Regions from separate parts of the Aminobacter sp. SR38 genome, predicted to be linked through region 2. Evidence: riboswitches for the same ligand, from Rfam matches in the RefSeq annotation. Region 2 holds a riboswitch; the other holds the start of a gene.

The links. Region 2 has a riboswitch for cobalamin ahead of bluB (5,6-dimethylbenzimidazole synthase). Riboswitches for the same ligand answer to the same signal wherever they lie in the genome.
Region 1: another riboswitch for cobalamin. It lies ahead of IG197_RS22170 (ABC transporter ATP-binding protein); the one in region 2 lies ahead of bluB (5,6-dimethylbenzimidazole synthase).

What each region holds. Positions count from the first base shown of each region.
Region 1 is NZ_CP062112.1:4,534,820-4,542,474, forward strand. It holds gene IG197_RS22155 (anthranilate synthase) at 1-21, opposite strand, end outside; gene IG197_RS22160 (iron ABC transporter permease) at 265-1,272, opposite strand; gene IG197_RS22165 (ABC transporter substrate-binding protein) at 1,327-2,271, opposite strand; gene IG197_RS22170 (ABC transporter ATP-binding protein) at 2,288-3,103, opposite strand; cobalamin riboswitch at 3,211-3,421, opposite strand; gene IG197_RS22175 (MFS transporter) at 3,454-4,620, opposite strand; gene IG197_RS22180 (hypothetical protein) at 4,754-4,924, opposite strand; gene IG197_RS22185 (membrane-bound PQQ-dependent dehydrogenase, glucose/quinate/shikimate family) at 5,026-7,455, opposite strand; gene IG197_RS22190 (MarR family winged helix-turn-helix transcriptional regulator) at 7,635-7,655, shown strand, end outside.
Region 2 is NZ_CP062112.1:4,303,656-4,311,310, forward strand. It holds gene IG197_RS21035 (lytic murein transglycosylase) at 1-1,140, opposite strand, end outside; gene galU (UTP--glucose-1-phosphate uridylyltransferase GalU) at 1,388-2,275, shown strand; cobalamin riboswitch at 2,339-2,524, shown strand; gene bluB (5,6-dimethylbenzimidazole synthase) at 2,571-3,305, shown strand; gene IG197_RS21050 (outer membrane beta-barrel protein) at 3,302-4,987, opposite strand; gene IG197_RS21055 (SIS domain-containing protein) at 5,138-6,136, shown strand; gene IG197_RS21060 (MFS transporter) at 6,170-7,378, opposite strand; gene IG197_RS21065 (TetR/AcrR family transcriptional regulator) at 7,472-7,655, opposite strand, start outside.

The DNA.
Region 1 (7,655 bases), 230 kb from region 2:
TTCAAGCAATTCCAACGTCATTCCCGTCTCCATCTCTTGCAGTGGGAGCGTCCGGAGCCTGGTTCGAAAAAAGCAAATGGCCGCCCGGAAATCCCGTTGCGGCCATCACAATCTTCACGCGCACGCGCTTCAAGAGGCCGCTGTCAGCTGGCCCGCCACCAAATGTTCTGGAGCGAAGTCGTGTTCATGGCGGAATGCATAGCGGCGAATTCGGGGCCACGCAACCGGATTTGCGTCGTCTTGCATTGCATTACCAACTGACCCTCACTTTGTTGTCCGTCGCCGCATCAGGATGACGAAAGCAATGCCGCCGATCAGCCCGGTGACGATGCCGAGCGGCATGTCCTGCGGCGGCACGACCGTGCGTGCGGCCATGTCGGCGGCGATCAGGAAGATGGCGCCGACCAGCGCCGACAGCGGCAGCACGCGGCGATAGTCGCCACCGACGAAGAAGCGCACGATGTGCGGGATCATCAGGCCGACAAAGGCGATGACGCCGGAGTAGGCAACCGCACAGCCGGTCAGCAGCGCGCAGGCGACGAAGGCCTTGAGCCGGAAGCGCTGCGCCGGGATGCCGAGTGCGGTTGCGCTTTCGTCGCCCAACGTCATGGCGTTGAGGTTGCGGGTCTGCGTCATCAGCCAGACGCCGCACAGGACAAGGGCTGCCAGCGGATAGGGCAGATGGCTCCATTGCGCCAGCCCGAGCCCGCCAAGCATCCAGAAGATCGCGACATGGGCAGCCTTGGGGTCGCCGATGAAGATCAAGAGGTTGCCTGCGGCCGAGATGATGAAGCTCACCGCCACGCCGGCAAGGATCAGCTGGCCGGCCGACTGCGCCCGCGCCAGGTTGGCGATGGCAAGCACCAGTGCGGTTGCCGCCAGCGCGCCGGCAAAGGCGAAGACCGGTACGGTGACGGTGCCGAGCACCATGCCGGCATGGATCAGCGCCATGATCGCGCCGAAGGCCGCGCCCGACGAAATGCCGAGCAGATGCGGATCGGCGAGCGGATTGCGTGTCACCGACTGCAGGGCTCCCCCCACCAGCGCCAGCGAGGCGCCGACGATGGCGCCCAGGATGACGCGCGGCGCGCGCACGTCCCAGACGATATTCTCGCGTCCGCTCGACCAGACCGCCTCGACGCTTCCCGGTATCAGCTTGTTGGCAATGACGCCCCACACCGTTTCCAGTGGGATCGCCACCGGGCCGACGCCGACGGCAATGATCATGCCTATCACAAGCACCACGGCCAGCCCCGGTATCAGGGCCGGCATGGCGTGGATCAGGACGTGTCTTGGCCCTGTGACGAGGTGGCGATGCGACACGGCTCAGTCGGCCCGCATCGCGGCGGCCAGCCGCTTGATCGCCGCAATGTTGCGCGGTCCCGGCGTCGCCTCGTTGTATTCGAGCACGAAGAAGCGGTTGTTCTTCACTGCCTCGATGTCCTTGAAGGCCGGGTTGGTGCGCATGTAGTCGATCTTCTGCTCGGCAGTTACCTCACCGTAATTGACGATCACCACCATGTCGGGATTGCGCTCGATGACTGGCTCCCAGCCGATCTCGACCCAGCTCGACTCGACGTCGTCGACGATGTTCTTGCCGCCGGCTGCCTCGATAATGGCGGTCGGCATGGCGTAGCGTCCGGCGGTAAACGGCTTCTGCTCGCCGGAATCGTAGATGAACACGTTGACCGGCTTGTCGAGCTTGGGCAGCTCGGCCTGGAAGTCGGCGAGTGCCTTCTCATAGCCTGCCACCAGGACCTCCGCCTTCTCGCGCACACCAAAAATGGCGCCGAGATTGAGCAGGTCGGCATACATGTCCTGAAGCGACGACTTGTCCTTCTTCATGATGTGGATGCAGCTTTCGGTCAGCTCGTAGACAGCGATCTTGAAGGGCGCGAGCGTATCCGGGGTGACGTCGCCGCCGACCTTCATGCCGTAATTCCAGCCGGCGAAGAACAGGTCGGTGTCGGCGCCGAGCAGCACTTCCTTGCTGACGTATTGTGGGGCGAGTTCGGGCAGTTCGCCGACGCCCTTGCGCAAATCCTCGCTCAGCGTCTTCCAGCCGGAGATGCCGGAATAGCCGGCCATGTGGTCGGCGAGGCCGAGCGCCAGCATCATCTCGGTCAGGTTGACGTCGTGCGAGACGGCGCGCTTGGGCGCGGCCTCGAAGGTGACGTCGCGGTTGCAGCTCTTGACGGTGACGGGGAAGCCGCTGGCCATAGCTGTTGCGCAGGTGGCGAGCAGGGCGGCGGCGATGATGGGCAGGCGCATGGAGGCTCCTTGATGTTCAGCGTTCGAGGTGAAAGGAAAAGCGTGGACGACCGGTGACGGGGTGGTCGTCGAGGGTCGCTCCGACGGAAAAGCTGTCACGTATGCGATCGGGCGTCAGGATGTCGGCGGGCGCGCCGCAGGCAATGGCGCGGCCGCCGTCCATGACAAGCACGCGGTTGGCATGGGCCGAGGCGAGCGCCAAATCGTGCAGGGAAACGATGACGGTGCAGCCGAGATTGCCGAGCAGCTCCAGCACTTCGAGCTGGTGGCGGATGTCGAGGTGGTTGGTCGGTTCGTCGAGGATCAGAAGGTCGGGTCGCTGCACCAATGCCCGGGCGATCATCACGCGCTGCTTTTCGCCGCCCGACAGCGAGCAGAGGTCGCGCGCAGCGAGTGCGGTCAGGCCGAGGAGGGCAAGGGCTGCCTCGACTTGGTCGTAGTCGCGGTCGCTGGTGCCGAAACTCGTGACATGCGGGGTCAGGCCCAACTCGATGATTTCTGCGACGGTCAGGCCGAAGTCCGAGGCGCTTTCCTGAAGCACGGTCGCTATACGGCGGGCGCAGTCGCGCGGCTTCATCTTCCAGATGTCGGTGCCGTCGAGGCGGACAGTGCCCGAAGTCGGCTTGTGGTAGCGGTAGAGGCAGCGCAGCAGGCTCGACTTGCCGGCACCGTTGGGGCCGACGATGGCGAGCAACTCGCCCGGCGCAACCGCAAGGCTGATCGGCTCGAGGATCGGCTGCGAAGCACGAGGGCCCCAGCTGACGCCATCGAGTTCGAGCAGTGCCGGGGTGGTGCCTACAAGGCGGCTAGCGGCGTGGACGCGATCGAGCATACCCTGTCTCCGCGGTCGGGCGGAGGCAGCAGAACGATCCGGAAAGCGCGCCGGTACCGAAAAAGGCAGTCGCAACCATCATCATCTCCGCGGCACACCCCGGCCGGTTGAGTTAATCGGATGATGGCAGGTCTCCTGGCTTGCGGGTGATCGCGCCTCGGAGCCTTCCCGGCCTTTCGGCCAGTGGCATGTTTCCGAATTGCTATCCGCTCACAGTTGCGGGGGCAGCCACGGTTTCGCGTCGGGGACGTCTCACCGTGTTCCCATTTAACCTGCTGCCCGAACCGGATAGCAGGAACCATCGCTGTCGTGGCTACAGCAGCGACGGGTTGCTGACAATCGCTAAAGCGTCATGCCGCCTGCTGAATTGCGTCGCGGCGGTCGAGCGCGAAGGAAATGAGCGCGACGCTGAAGGCAGACAGCGCAATGGCCGCGCCGACGAAGGGCAGGTCGGCATAGCTCACGCCCATCGAAATCGCAGCACCACCGGCCCAGGCGCCGGCGGCGTTGCCGGCGTTGAAGGCGCCCTGGTTGAGGGTGGCCGCGAGGTTCGGTGCCTCCGAAGCGGTTTCGACGACGCGCATCTGCATCGGTGGCACGATGACGAAGGTGATGACGCCCCACATGAAGACGAGCAGGATCGCGGCGGGCGCCGAAGAGCTGAGTTCGGCGAAGGCGACGTGGATCGCCGCCATCACCACCAGCGCGCCGATGGCTGTGGGCATCAGCTTCCAGTCGGCCAGCTTGCCGCCGATGATGTTGCCGATCGTCATGCCGCCGCCGAACAGCAACAGCACCCAAGTGACCGATTCAACCGAGAGGCCGCTGACGTCGGTCAGGATCGGCTTGATGTAGGTGAAGACGGCAAACAGGCTGCCCGAGGCGAGCGCCGAGATGATCATGGCGAGCCATACCTGGAGCTTGCCCAGCACCTTGACCTCGCCTGATACCCCGCCCTTGCCGGGAGGGGCGACGCCCGCAGGGACCAGCCAGGCGATGGCCGCCACCGAGAGCAGGCCGATGACGACGACGGCAAAGAAGGTGGCGCGCCAGCCATAGGCTTCGCCGAGTGCCGTGCCGCCGGGAACGCCGAGGATGTTCGCCAATGTCAGGCCGGCAAACATCAACGCAATTGCGCTGGCGCGCTTGTTGGTTGGGACCAGGCTTGCCGCCACCACCGAGCCGATGCCGAAGAAGGCGCCGTGACCAAAGGCGGTGATGACGCGGGCGATCATCAGCGTCCAGTAAGTGGGGGCGATGGCGCAGAGCAGGTTGCCGAAGACGAACATCATGGCGAGCCCGATCAGCACCGGTTTGCGCGGCAGTTTCGCTGTGCCCACCGCGATGATCGGGGCGCCGACGACGACGCCGAGCGCGTAGCCGGTGACCAGAAGACCGGCGGCCGGGATCGACACGCCGAGGTCTGCGGCGACCTCCGGCAACAGGCCCATGATCACGAATTCGGTGGTGCCGATGCAAAAGGATGCAATGGCCAGAGCGAGGATCGGCAAGGGCATGGGCGGACTCAGGGGAGCTGAAACGATTTAGACGCACAATTTCCTCATGTCCGGCGCGGCACAAGCGACGTTGCCGCATTGCAGCAATGCACTTGGCGCATAGGAGAAGTGCGCAAGGCGCTAGCTGAGAGGATCAGGATTGCTGGGTGAGGTCGCGTCGGAGAAATTCGTAGAGCCGGTCGACTGCCGAATTGGCGGCCTGCGGGTTGCGCAATATGCCGATTTCCATCTCGGGCAGCGGCGGCAGGCCCTCGGCTTCGCCGATGACGCGCAGGCCGGGGGGCACGCTGCGCTGGGCGAGCACGGCTACTGGCGGGTACCCGTTCGTCGCACGGGTACCGCCCTTGCCGGCCAGAAATGAAAAGGGCGCCCGAGGCGCCCCTTCCGATGTCGATGCGCCCAGACTCAGTTCTGCCTGGGCAGCCTGTAGGCGACGATGTAGTCGCCGCGGTCAGGCGACTGGCGCGCCCCGCCGGCCGAGATGACCACATATTGCGTTCCGCTCTCATGCGAGACGAAGGTCATTGGCGTAGACTGGGCGCCGACAGGCAGCCGGCCCTTCCACAACTCATTGCCCGTCTCCACGTCGAGTGCACGCAGATAATAGTCCTGCGTGCCGGCGTAGAAGACGAGGCCGCCTGACGTCGCGATCGGACCGCCCAGCGTCGGCATGCCGATCGGGATCTGCAGGCCGGTTTTCATGCCAAGCGGACCGGTATCCTGCAGCGTGCCCGCCGGAACCTGCCAGGCGATCTGGCGGGTCTTGAGGTCGATGCCGGTGAAGGTGCCATAAGGTGGCTGGTGACAGGGAACGCCGAGCGGCGACATGAAGCCGTTCTTCAGCGCGCCATAGGGCGTGCCCTTCTGCTGCGACAGGCCGTCATGGGCTGCCGAGCCGCCATAATTGTCGGTCTCCTCGCGCGGCATCAGCTGGGCGAACTGCGGCATGCGGATGTCGTTGACGATCAGCAACCCCCGGGCCTCGTCGATCGCCGCACTGCCCCAGTTCATGCCGCCATAGTAGCCTGGAAAGATGATCGAACGCGTCAGGCCGGGAGGCGTGAATTCGCCCTCGTAGCGCATCTTCTTGAACTCGATGCGGCAGTAGAGCTGGTCGTAAGGCGTCGCACCCCACATCTTGGCCTCGGCGAACGGCTCCGCACCGATCGCCGGCATGCCGACCGAATAGGGCTGAGTCGGCGACAGGAAGTCCTCCGGCACGCCGCCGGTCTGCGGAACGGCGCGCTCCTCGACCTCGGCGATCGGCTTGCCGTCGCGGCGGTCGAGCATGAAGATCTGCCCGCGCTTGGTGATCTGGATCAGCGCCGGAACCGTGCCGCCCTTGCCATCCGGCACGTCGTAGAGCGCCGGCTGGGCGGGAACGTCATAGTCCCAGATGTCGTGATGCACGGTCTGGAACTTCCAGCGTTCGCGGCCGGTTGCAATGTCGAGGGCGACGACCGAGGCGGTATAGTCCTCGGCGGCCTTCGAGCGATGTGCGCCAAAGAAGTCGGGCGTGGCGTTGCCGGTCGGCAGGTAGACAAGGCCAAGGGCCTCGTCATAGGCCGGTGTCGACCAGACATTGGGCGTGCCGCGGGTGTAGCTTTCGCCTTCCGGCGGCAGCTTGGTGATGGCGGGGTTGCCGAGATCCCAGGCCCAGACCAGTTCGCCGGTGAGGGCGTTGAAGGCGCGTACGGCGCCGGAGGGTTCACCTGTCTCGACATTGTCCCACACCCAGCCGCCGACCATGATCAGGTCACGCGCCACGGTGGGGGCGGAGGTCTGGAAGTAGAAACCGTCCTTGATCTCGCCCATGCCGCTTTTGAGGTCGACGATGCCGCCATTGCCGAAATCCTGGCACAGCTCGCCGGTCTTGGCATCGAGCTGGATCAGGCGGGCGTCGATGGTGGTCATGACGATGCGGGCGGCGCAGGATGCCGCCGCAGCGGGCATGTCGGGCGTCGACGCTACGACGCTTGCGGGTGCCAGCGGGTCGGCGGAGGCTGCATTGGCCTCGCTCGGTGCCGAAGCCGGCTCGTAATAGCTGACGCCACGGCAACGCTGCCACAGCGGCGACTTGGCTTTCGGGTCGAATTTCCACTTCACTTCGCCCGTATCCGGGTTCAGCGCATGGACGATGTTGTTGGGCGAGCAGGTGTAGAGCGTGTCGTTGACGAAGAGCGGCGTGTTCTGGTCCTGCGCGGTCCCTGAGGGGATATCGCCCGATTGGAACGTCCAGGCAACCTCGAGCTTGTCGACATTGTCGCGGTTGATCTGGTCGATCGGGGCATAGCGTGTACCTGCCGGGGTGCGGCCATAGTGGCGCCAGTCGGTGGCGCTGGCGGCTGCCGGAGGAACGCTCGGCTTGGGCTCGGCAGAGGCGAGCGTATTGCTGATGATGCCATGTGGGGTGAAGCCGTAGAAGGCGGTAGCGACAAGTGCCGCGACCAGCAGGCCGGCAAGCGCGAACGGAGCCCGTTTGCCGGTGCGCGTCGGGAAGAGCGGGGCGAGCAACAGCGCCGGGATGGCGATCACTGCAGGTGCTACGAGGCGCGGCACCAGCGGCCAGAACTCAAGGCCCGATTCCCAGAGCGCCCAGGCAATCGTTGCCAAAAACACCAGGCCGTAGAGCCAGAGGCCCGCCCTGCGGCGCATGACGTAGAGAATGCCGGAGGCGATGACGCAGAGACCGGCGAGCGCGTAATACCAGGATCCGCCCAGGCCGATCAGCTGGACGCCGCCATAGACGAGCGGTGCCCCGATGACGACCAAGAGCAGGCCGAATAGAACCAGAAGCCAGCCGCCGCTGTCTCTGGGTGTCTGTTGTTCTGCCATGTCGATGTCTCGCGAAGATTGAACCGAAAATCAGCCGCCCGGGCGGGCGGTTTCGGACGCGATCGTCATGCCGGCGCTCTGCGGAGAACTCCTCGCCTCTACCTCCGCACAGACGTCGCGACCGTGTTCCGGCCGAGAATCTCATCGCATCCTAATAGATAATATGTTATCTTTCTCGAATGTCCAATGACGCATCCGAC
Region 2 (7,655 bases):
CTTGATTGCCGAGCGCGAACCCTCGCCGATCTTGCCGTCGCTCTTGCCGTCGTAATAGCCATGCGCCGAAAGGCGCTTCTGCAACTCCTGCTTTTCCTCGAAGCTGAGCTTGGTGAACGGCCGCTTCCAGTCCTGCACCAGGCCACCATAGCCGGCGATCTCGTCGGCAAGAAGGCCGACGGCGAGCGCGTATTTGTCGGCGTTGTTGTAGCGTTTGATGACCGAGAAATTCTTGGTCATCAGGAAGGCCGGTCCGCCGCGGCCGTCCGGCACCTTGAGGGTGGCGACGTCGGAGCCGCGCTTGAAGGCCTTGCCGTTGGCGCGTTCGATGCCGAGCGATGCCCATTTGTCGAGCGTCAGCGATCCCGTCGGGAACTTCTGACCCGCGGGCAGCACCACTTCGTAACCCCAGGTCTTGCCGGCCTGCCAGCCGTTCTTCTTCAGAAGGTTGGCTGCGGTGGCGAGCGCGTCGGGCACGGAGTTCCAGATGTCGCGCTTGCCATTGCCGTCGGCATCGACCGCGTAGGCCTGGTAGCTGGTCGGGATGAACTGGGTGTGGCCCATCGCGCCGGCCCAGGAGCCGACGAGGTGACTTTCGTCGATGTCGCCGCGCTGCAGGATCTTCAGCGCCGCGATCAGCTGGGTGCGGGCGAACTTCGCCCGGCGCTGGTCGCCATAGGCGAGCGTCGCCAGCGACCGCACGACATTGCGCATCACCTTGTCGTTCTTGAGAATCTCGCCGTAGTTCGATTCCATCGACCAGATGGCGAGCAGGATGTAGCGGTCGACGCCATACTTGGCCTCGATGCGGTCGAGCCAGGGTTTCCACTTGCGCGCCATCTCGCGACCGACAGCAATTGACTGGTCATGGACGCGATTGTCGAAATAATCCCAGACCGGCGCGGTGAATTCGGGCTGGAACCGGGCCTTTTCAAGTACTTCGGGGTCAGCCGAGGTCACGCCACGAAAGGCGCGGTCATAGGTCGAACCGGAAATCCCGTTGTCTGCGGCGACGGAGCGGAAGCTCGCCACCCAGCGCTGGAAACCGGCTTCGGCGGCCGCCGGGCCGGCCGGAAGCATCAATGCCAGCGAAAGGGCAGCGGCGCTCAGGAGGCCTTTGGCGGTCTTGCGAAGGGGCATTCTTTCCTCCTTGGAGAGATCAGAAACACGATTCATCGCCGATGCCGGTTATCAATCAGTTTACCATAGACCCGTTGGGGAACGAAAAGCGGGTTGAGGGATTGTCCACCTAGCTGTTCGGACAATCAAGATCGCGTGATCAATGGTCTTGCCCGCTGTCGCCGAATATGTGAACGCATTCAGTATTCATCAATTCGGGCGTGGCAAAGTTGGCGTCCGATACATCCCTCTATCGGACGACCACGCAATGAAAAGAGTTCGCAAGGCAGTTTTTCCGGTCGCGGGCTTGGGCACGCGTTTTCTGCCTGCCACCAAGTCTATCCCCAAGGAAATGCTGACTGTGGTCGATCGCCCTGTGATCCAGTATGTGGTCGACGAGGCGCGCGAAGCGGGCATCGAACATTTCATCTTTGTCACGGGCCGCAACAAGGCGGTCATCGAAGACCATTTCGACGTCCAGTTCGAACTTTATGATACGCTGGCCCAGCGCGGCAAGACCGAGCAACTGGAGCGCCTGCAGCGGTTGCAGCCGGCCCCGGGCCAGACCTCGTTCACGCGCCAGCAGGTACCGCTCGGCCTTGGCCACGCAGTGTGGTGCGCGCGCGAGCTGGTCGGCGACGAGCCCTTCGCGCTGCTGTTGCCCGACATGATCATGCAGTCGGAAAAGAGCTGCATGCGCGAGATGGTCGAGCTCTATGCCGAGACCGGCAACAACATCATCGCCGTCCAGGAATGCGACCCGGCCGAGGCGCACAAATACGGCATCGTCGGCAAGGGCAAGTCGGTTCACACCGGCTTCGAGATCGAGGGCATGGTGGAAAAGCCCAAGCAGGGCACGGCACCCTCGAACCTGTTCATCAATGGCCGCTACATTCTGCAGCCGGAGATTTTCAAGATCCTGGCAAGCCAGGAGCGTGGCGCCGGCGACGAGATCCAGCTGACCGACGCCATGCTCAAGCTCGAGAAGATGCAGTCCTTCTACGGCTATCATTATCGCGGCCGCACCTTCGACTGCGGCTCGCCGGAAGGTTTCGTCGAAGCCAACGTTGCCTTTGCCTTGTCGCGCTCCGATCTCAGCAGGAGCATGGCCGGCGTCATCGAAGCGCTGCTCGGCGAGATCAAGCCGGGCAAATAAGCCACATGTCGCCCGTGCGTCAGGATTGGACGCACGGTGCGATGGCTTTCGGCCGCTGCTGCCGCTAGAAATACCCTGCCAGGTGCCCGCAGCGATGCGGGAGAATCGGGAACACGGTGCAAATCCGTGGCGTGCCCAACGCTGTAAGAGGGACCGTATCGGCAGAGGCCACTGTTCATCCTGAACGGGAAGGCGCCGCAGACGGGTTGAACTTGAGCCAGAAGACCGGCCCGGCAGACATCGACCTCCGCATGGTCAGGCGGAGGGAACCGACATGCTCGCCAGGGGATATGCGATGCTTGCTGACCAGTTGAAGGCCGCTTCAGGCTGTTTCGATATCGCTGCACAGGATGCCGTTTACCGCGCCATCTTCACGCGCCGCGACGTTCGCAGCCATTTTCTGCCTGATCCGATCGACGACGATGTGCTGGCGCGGCTGCTGCTGGCGGCCCATCACGCGCCGTCGGTTGGCTTCATGCAGCCGTGGAACTTCATCGTCATCAGAGATCGCGAACGACGCGAGCAGGTCCGCGACCTGTTCTTTGCGGCGCGGCAGCAGGAACTGCCTGAGATCGCCGAGGAGCGGCGGGGGCTGTACCGCAAGCTCAAGCTCGAAGGCATCTGCGAAAGCCCGCTCAACCTGGTCATCACCTGCGACCGCAGCCGTTCGGCAAACTCTCCGCTCGGACGATGGCACAATCCCGAGATGGACCTCTTCAGCACCGTCTGCGCAGTTCAGAATTTCTGGCTCGCCGCGCGTGCCGAGGGCATAGGCGTCGGCTGGGTCAGCATCCTCGATCGCGAGGCGCTGAAGCAGTTGCTAGGCATTCCCGATCACGTCGTGCCGGTGGCCTATCTCTGCGTCGGCCACGTCAGCGAATTCGCCGACAAGCCCGATCTCGAGCGCCATGGCTGGGGATGCCGTCTGCCGCTTGCCGAGCTGATCATGAGCGAGGTCTATGCGGGGCAGGGGGAGACGGCCTTGAGGGCCGCAGCCGCCGCGATCGGCGGTTTGCCCCAAGCAGGTTAGCGCTGGATTTTCAACCCGACGAAGACGCTGTTGGTCTTGGCGTCGCGGAACGGCAAGGTGCTGTCGAAGGTCTCATGGCGCAGCTTGCCGGTCAGGCCGGCGTAGCGGTTGAGCCACCAGGTCAGGCCCGCTTCGGCGCTGAGCCTAAGCTCGTGGTCGTTCGAGCTGGCATAGTCGCGGTAGCCGACGCCGCCGGCGAGGAATGCAGTCAGGTTGGAACGGATCTGCCGTTCGACGCTGAGGCGGCCGTTGTAGAGCACCGAACCGCTGTCGCCCGGGGTCGTCGATCCCTCGACGAAGGTTTCGCCGGTCAGGCCGACGATCGTGCCGCGCATCGGCGACCATCTGAGATCAGCGGCAATCGTCGCGGCGGAAACCGTCTTCAGCCGGTCGTCGTCGAAATCCTCCGAAATCCAGCCGGCCGAAATCTCGCCGCCGAATTTTTCGCCCATGTCGATCTCGACGCCGGCGCGGGCGCCGGTACGCTTGGACGAGCGCTCGAAACCGGCGGTGTCGAAGCGCAGGTCATAGACCCGGCGGCCGAATTCGACCTCGCCAAAGGGCGTCAACGCCGGTGAGACCTCGTAGCCGACGCGGACCTTGCCGGTATAGAGTCTGGAGTCGCGGTCCTTCTGTGAGAGCGTGGTGCCGTCGGTCAGTTCGGCGTCGCTGTAGCTTTCGTCGACAGCTTCGCCGGTCACTCCGAAGCGGAACTTGCCGACGGCCTTTTCGACACCCAGCGCGCCGTTCAGCGTGTGCAGGTTCGGCCGCTCGGCGGTGCCGGAGATGACCACGGGCGACGACGTCGATTCCGGGCGCATGCTGTAGCCGAGCCGCGCCAGTGCGCGCATGTCGTCGGCGAGATCGAGTTGCAGCCGCCCGTCGATGCCGCCGCTGAGATCCTTGACCTCCTGGCCGGAGATGGATTTTCGGTAGTTGCCATAGGCGTCGATGGTCGCCGAATGGCTCTCCCAATCGGACGCGGCGTTCAGCCTGAGAGTCGTCTCGGACAGAACGGCCGACTTTCCGTTAAAGCTGGAATCCGCATTCGACGTCGCGGTGACGCCCTGTTCAAGGCTCGGCTTCAGAACGAAGGTGCCGAAACGGATGCCAGTCGGCTCGAACGGGTTCGCATCCGGCTGAGGCCTGCGGCCTTCGATGGCGCGCTGGCGCTCGGCTTCGGGTCCGTTCTCGATCTCCGTTTCGGAATCGACGGTGCCCTGGCGCACGGTGCCGGTGGTCAGCTCTTCGTCGGCTGCCGGCACTGCTGGCCGCTCGGCAGCCGTCGGCGCGGCGGTGCCGGCCAGCCGCTCGCGTGCCTCGCGGGCGCGCTGGCGCGCGGTCGTGGGCGGACGGGCGGATGACAAGGAGCCGGCCGATGTGCCGTCGGCGTTGGGCGGTTCGCTGAACAAATCGGTGGCCTCAGCGTCAGCCTGGGTTGGAATCGCGCCGGGGCTGACCGGCTGGTAGGCCGGTGCCTGGTCCTGCGCCTGCTCGGCCGCAGGGCGCCTCTTGTAAAGCCGCAGGGTGTTGTTGATGTCGTCTTCGCTGACCGGTCCGCGCAAGGCGGTTTCCTGGGCATGCAGCGGTGCGGCGCACAGCAACGTCGCCACGCTTGCCGTCGCCAGCAAGATGCGGAGTGCCGTGGTCTGTGTCCATTGCTCCGGCCTGATCTGCGCCATCTTTCCCACTGCTTCGCCGACGCAAGGGCGTCGCGCTTACCAACTGGTAAATCGCCATGGTTAACGGAGCGTTTCCCGCACGCCCTGAGAGGCCTCGTTTTGGGCGGATAATCATGGACAGCCGCACGCCGACGCGCTAACGCATGCGCCATGCACGCTGGATCGCTGAAAAAAGAGCCGGACGGGCAGGCGTCGATCGCCTCCGCGCTCCGCACCGTCACCATCGAGCAGGCCGGCATCGCCGCGCTTGTCGCAGCGCTTGAAGGCCCGCTCGCCGAGCCATTCGCCAGGGCTGTCTCGATCCTGGGCCAGCTCAGCGGCCGGGCGATCATCACCGGCGTCGGCAAAAGTGGGCATATCGGCTCCAAGCTGGCGGCGACCTTCGCCTCCACCGGGACTCCGGCCTATTTCGTCCATCCTTCGGAAGCCATTCACGGCGATCTCGGCATGATCACCAGGGAAGACGCGATCGTCGCACTCTCCTGGTCGGGTGAAACAGCAGAGCTCAAGGGTATCGTTGCCTATTCGAGGCGCTTTTCGATCCCGCTGATTGCGCTGACGGCCGGCGATACGTCCGCCTTGGCGCGTCAGGCCGACGTCGTCCTGTCATTGCCCCGGGCGCCGGAAGCCTGTCCGCACGGTCTTGCGCCGACGACCTCGACGCTGCTGCAACTCGTCGTCGGCGACGCCCTGGCCGTGGCTTTGCTCGAGGCGCGCGGCTTCACTGCCGATCATTTCCGCACCTTCCATCCCGGCGGCCAGCTCGGCGCGAGCCTGATGCCGGTCGGCGACCTGATGCACAAGGGCGAGGAAATGCCGATCGTCGCCGTCGGCACCAAGATGCCGGAGGCAGTAAAGACACTGTCCAAGAAGCGTTTCGGTTGCGTCGTTGTCGTCGACGAGCAGGGCCGGCTGGCCGGCATCGTCACCGACGGTGACCTGGCGCGCAATCTCGATCGAAATCTCGCCGAGACCAATGTCGAGGACATCATGACCCGACAGCCCAAGACGGTGCCGCCGCAGATGCTGGCGGGCACTGCGACGGCAATGCTCAACGAGTACAACATCAGCGCCATCCCGGTGGTCGAAGGCGACAAGCCTGTCGGCATCATCCACTTCCACGATCTGCTCCGGGTTGGCGCCGCCTGACCGGCGCCCTGCTGCCAACTGCCTGACGGCCCCCTACTCAGCTTCGTCCGGACCGAGGGCGAGCGCGCCGATGACCGCGCAGGCGGCAAGCATGGCCGCGCATGCCGATAGAACAGCTGTCGGGCCGAACAGATCCAGCGCGGCACCGACAACGAGAGCGGCAAGCGGGGCCGTGACGAGGATCATTCCGATCGATGCGCCGATGACATGGGCGCGCAGGTTCTTCGGCGCACTGGTCTGCAACAGGGTGGTGAAAACAGGCGAGAGCGGGCCGGCGGCGATGCCGAGAACTGCACCTGATGCAATCAGCGTGGGCACCGCGCGGTCGATCACGAGCATGATGACGCCGGCGGCCAGGCCGACGAAGGCGGCAACGAAGACACTGCGCAAGGCGGGCCGACCGCCGATTACGGCCATTGCAAGGTTGACCGCTATCGCACCGGCCGCGGCGGCGGTGAGATAGAGCCCCAATGTCGAAGCCGACTGCCCTTCGGCGCGCAGAATTGCCGGCAGGGCAACATTTTCGAGTGCGACGAAGGTGCCGGTGCCAAGGCTTGCCAGCAGCAGGGCCGTACGCAGGCGGACCGATCCGAAGATGATGCGCATCGCGCCAGCCAGTTCAGTGGACGCGGTTGAGGACATCTGCCGCAGGCGGAACTGGGGCAGGCTGAGCGCGGTCATCAATGCGGTCACGATGTTGAGTGCGGCGATGATCCACAACAGCGTAGAGGTCTCGACGATCGCCACCAGCAAGGCAGCGATCGCCGGCCCGACGATGGCGGCGCCGTTGTCGACAAGGTCGTCGATGGCATTGGCGCGCAGCAGCGGCATGCGCGCCAGACGCGCGATTTCGGGAACGCGGGATTCGATCGCGACGCTGCCGGGGCCGTCGAATATGGCGCCGAGCAAGGCAAGCGCGACGAGTGCACCGATGGTCATCATGCCGAAGCCGTAGAGCAGGGCGGCGGCAATCGACGCTGCGCAGCCGAGCCCGACAGCGATCATGGCGGTCTGGCGGATGCCGAGTCTTTCGGCGACAGGGCCGCCAAACGCACTGCCGAGAATAGCCGGAGCGAGTGTCACGAAGGCGACGATGCCCATCCAACTGGCGCTGCCGGTGAGGTCGTAGACCAGCCAGGGATAGACGATGGCGGTGATTGCATTGCCCAGGCTGAAGAAGATACTGGCCAGCTGCAGCCCGGCAAATGGGGCGCGTGTCCTGGCAAGGCGCAAGGTGTTCATCACAGTTTCGCTGCGAGCCGCAGCATCCTTTGCTGGTTCTGGTTTCCAGGATTTCCGGGGCAAGCCTTGCCGGCCTGTGCCCGTCTGTCTCGCCTATGTCGTTGCTCCCGGCCTGAGAAAGCGGGTCAACAGCAGATGCAATGTTTTCTTTTGCTCGAGCGGCTTGAAGCCGGGGTCGACGGCGACGCGGCCGAACACGCCGTCGATGAGCGCGGAGATCCATTGGGCGCCGTCGGCAGGATCGAGCCCCGGCCCGATCTCGCCGCGCGCGGCGGCA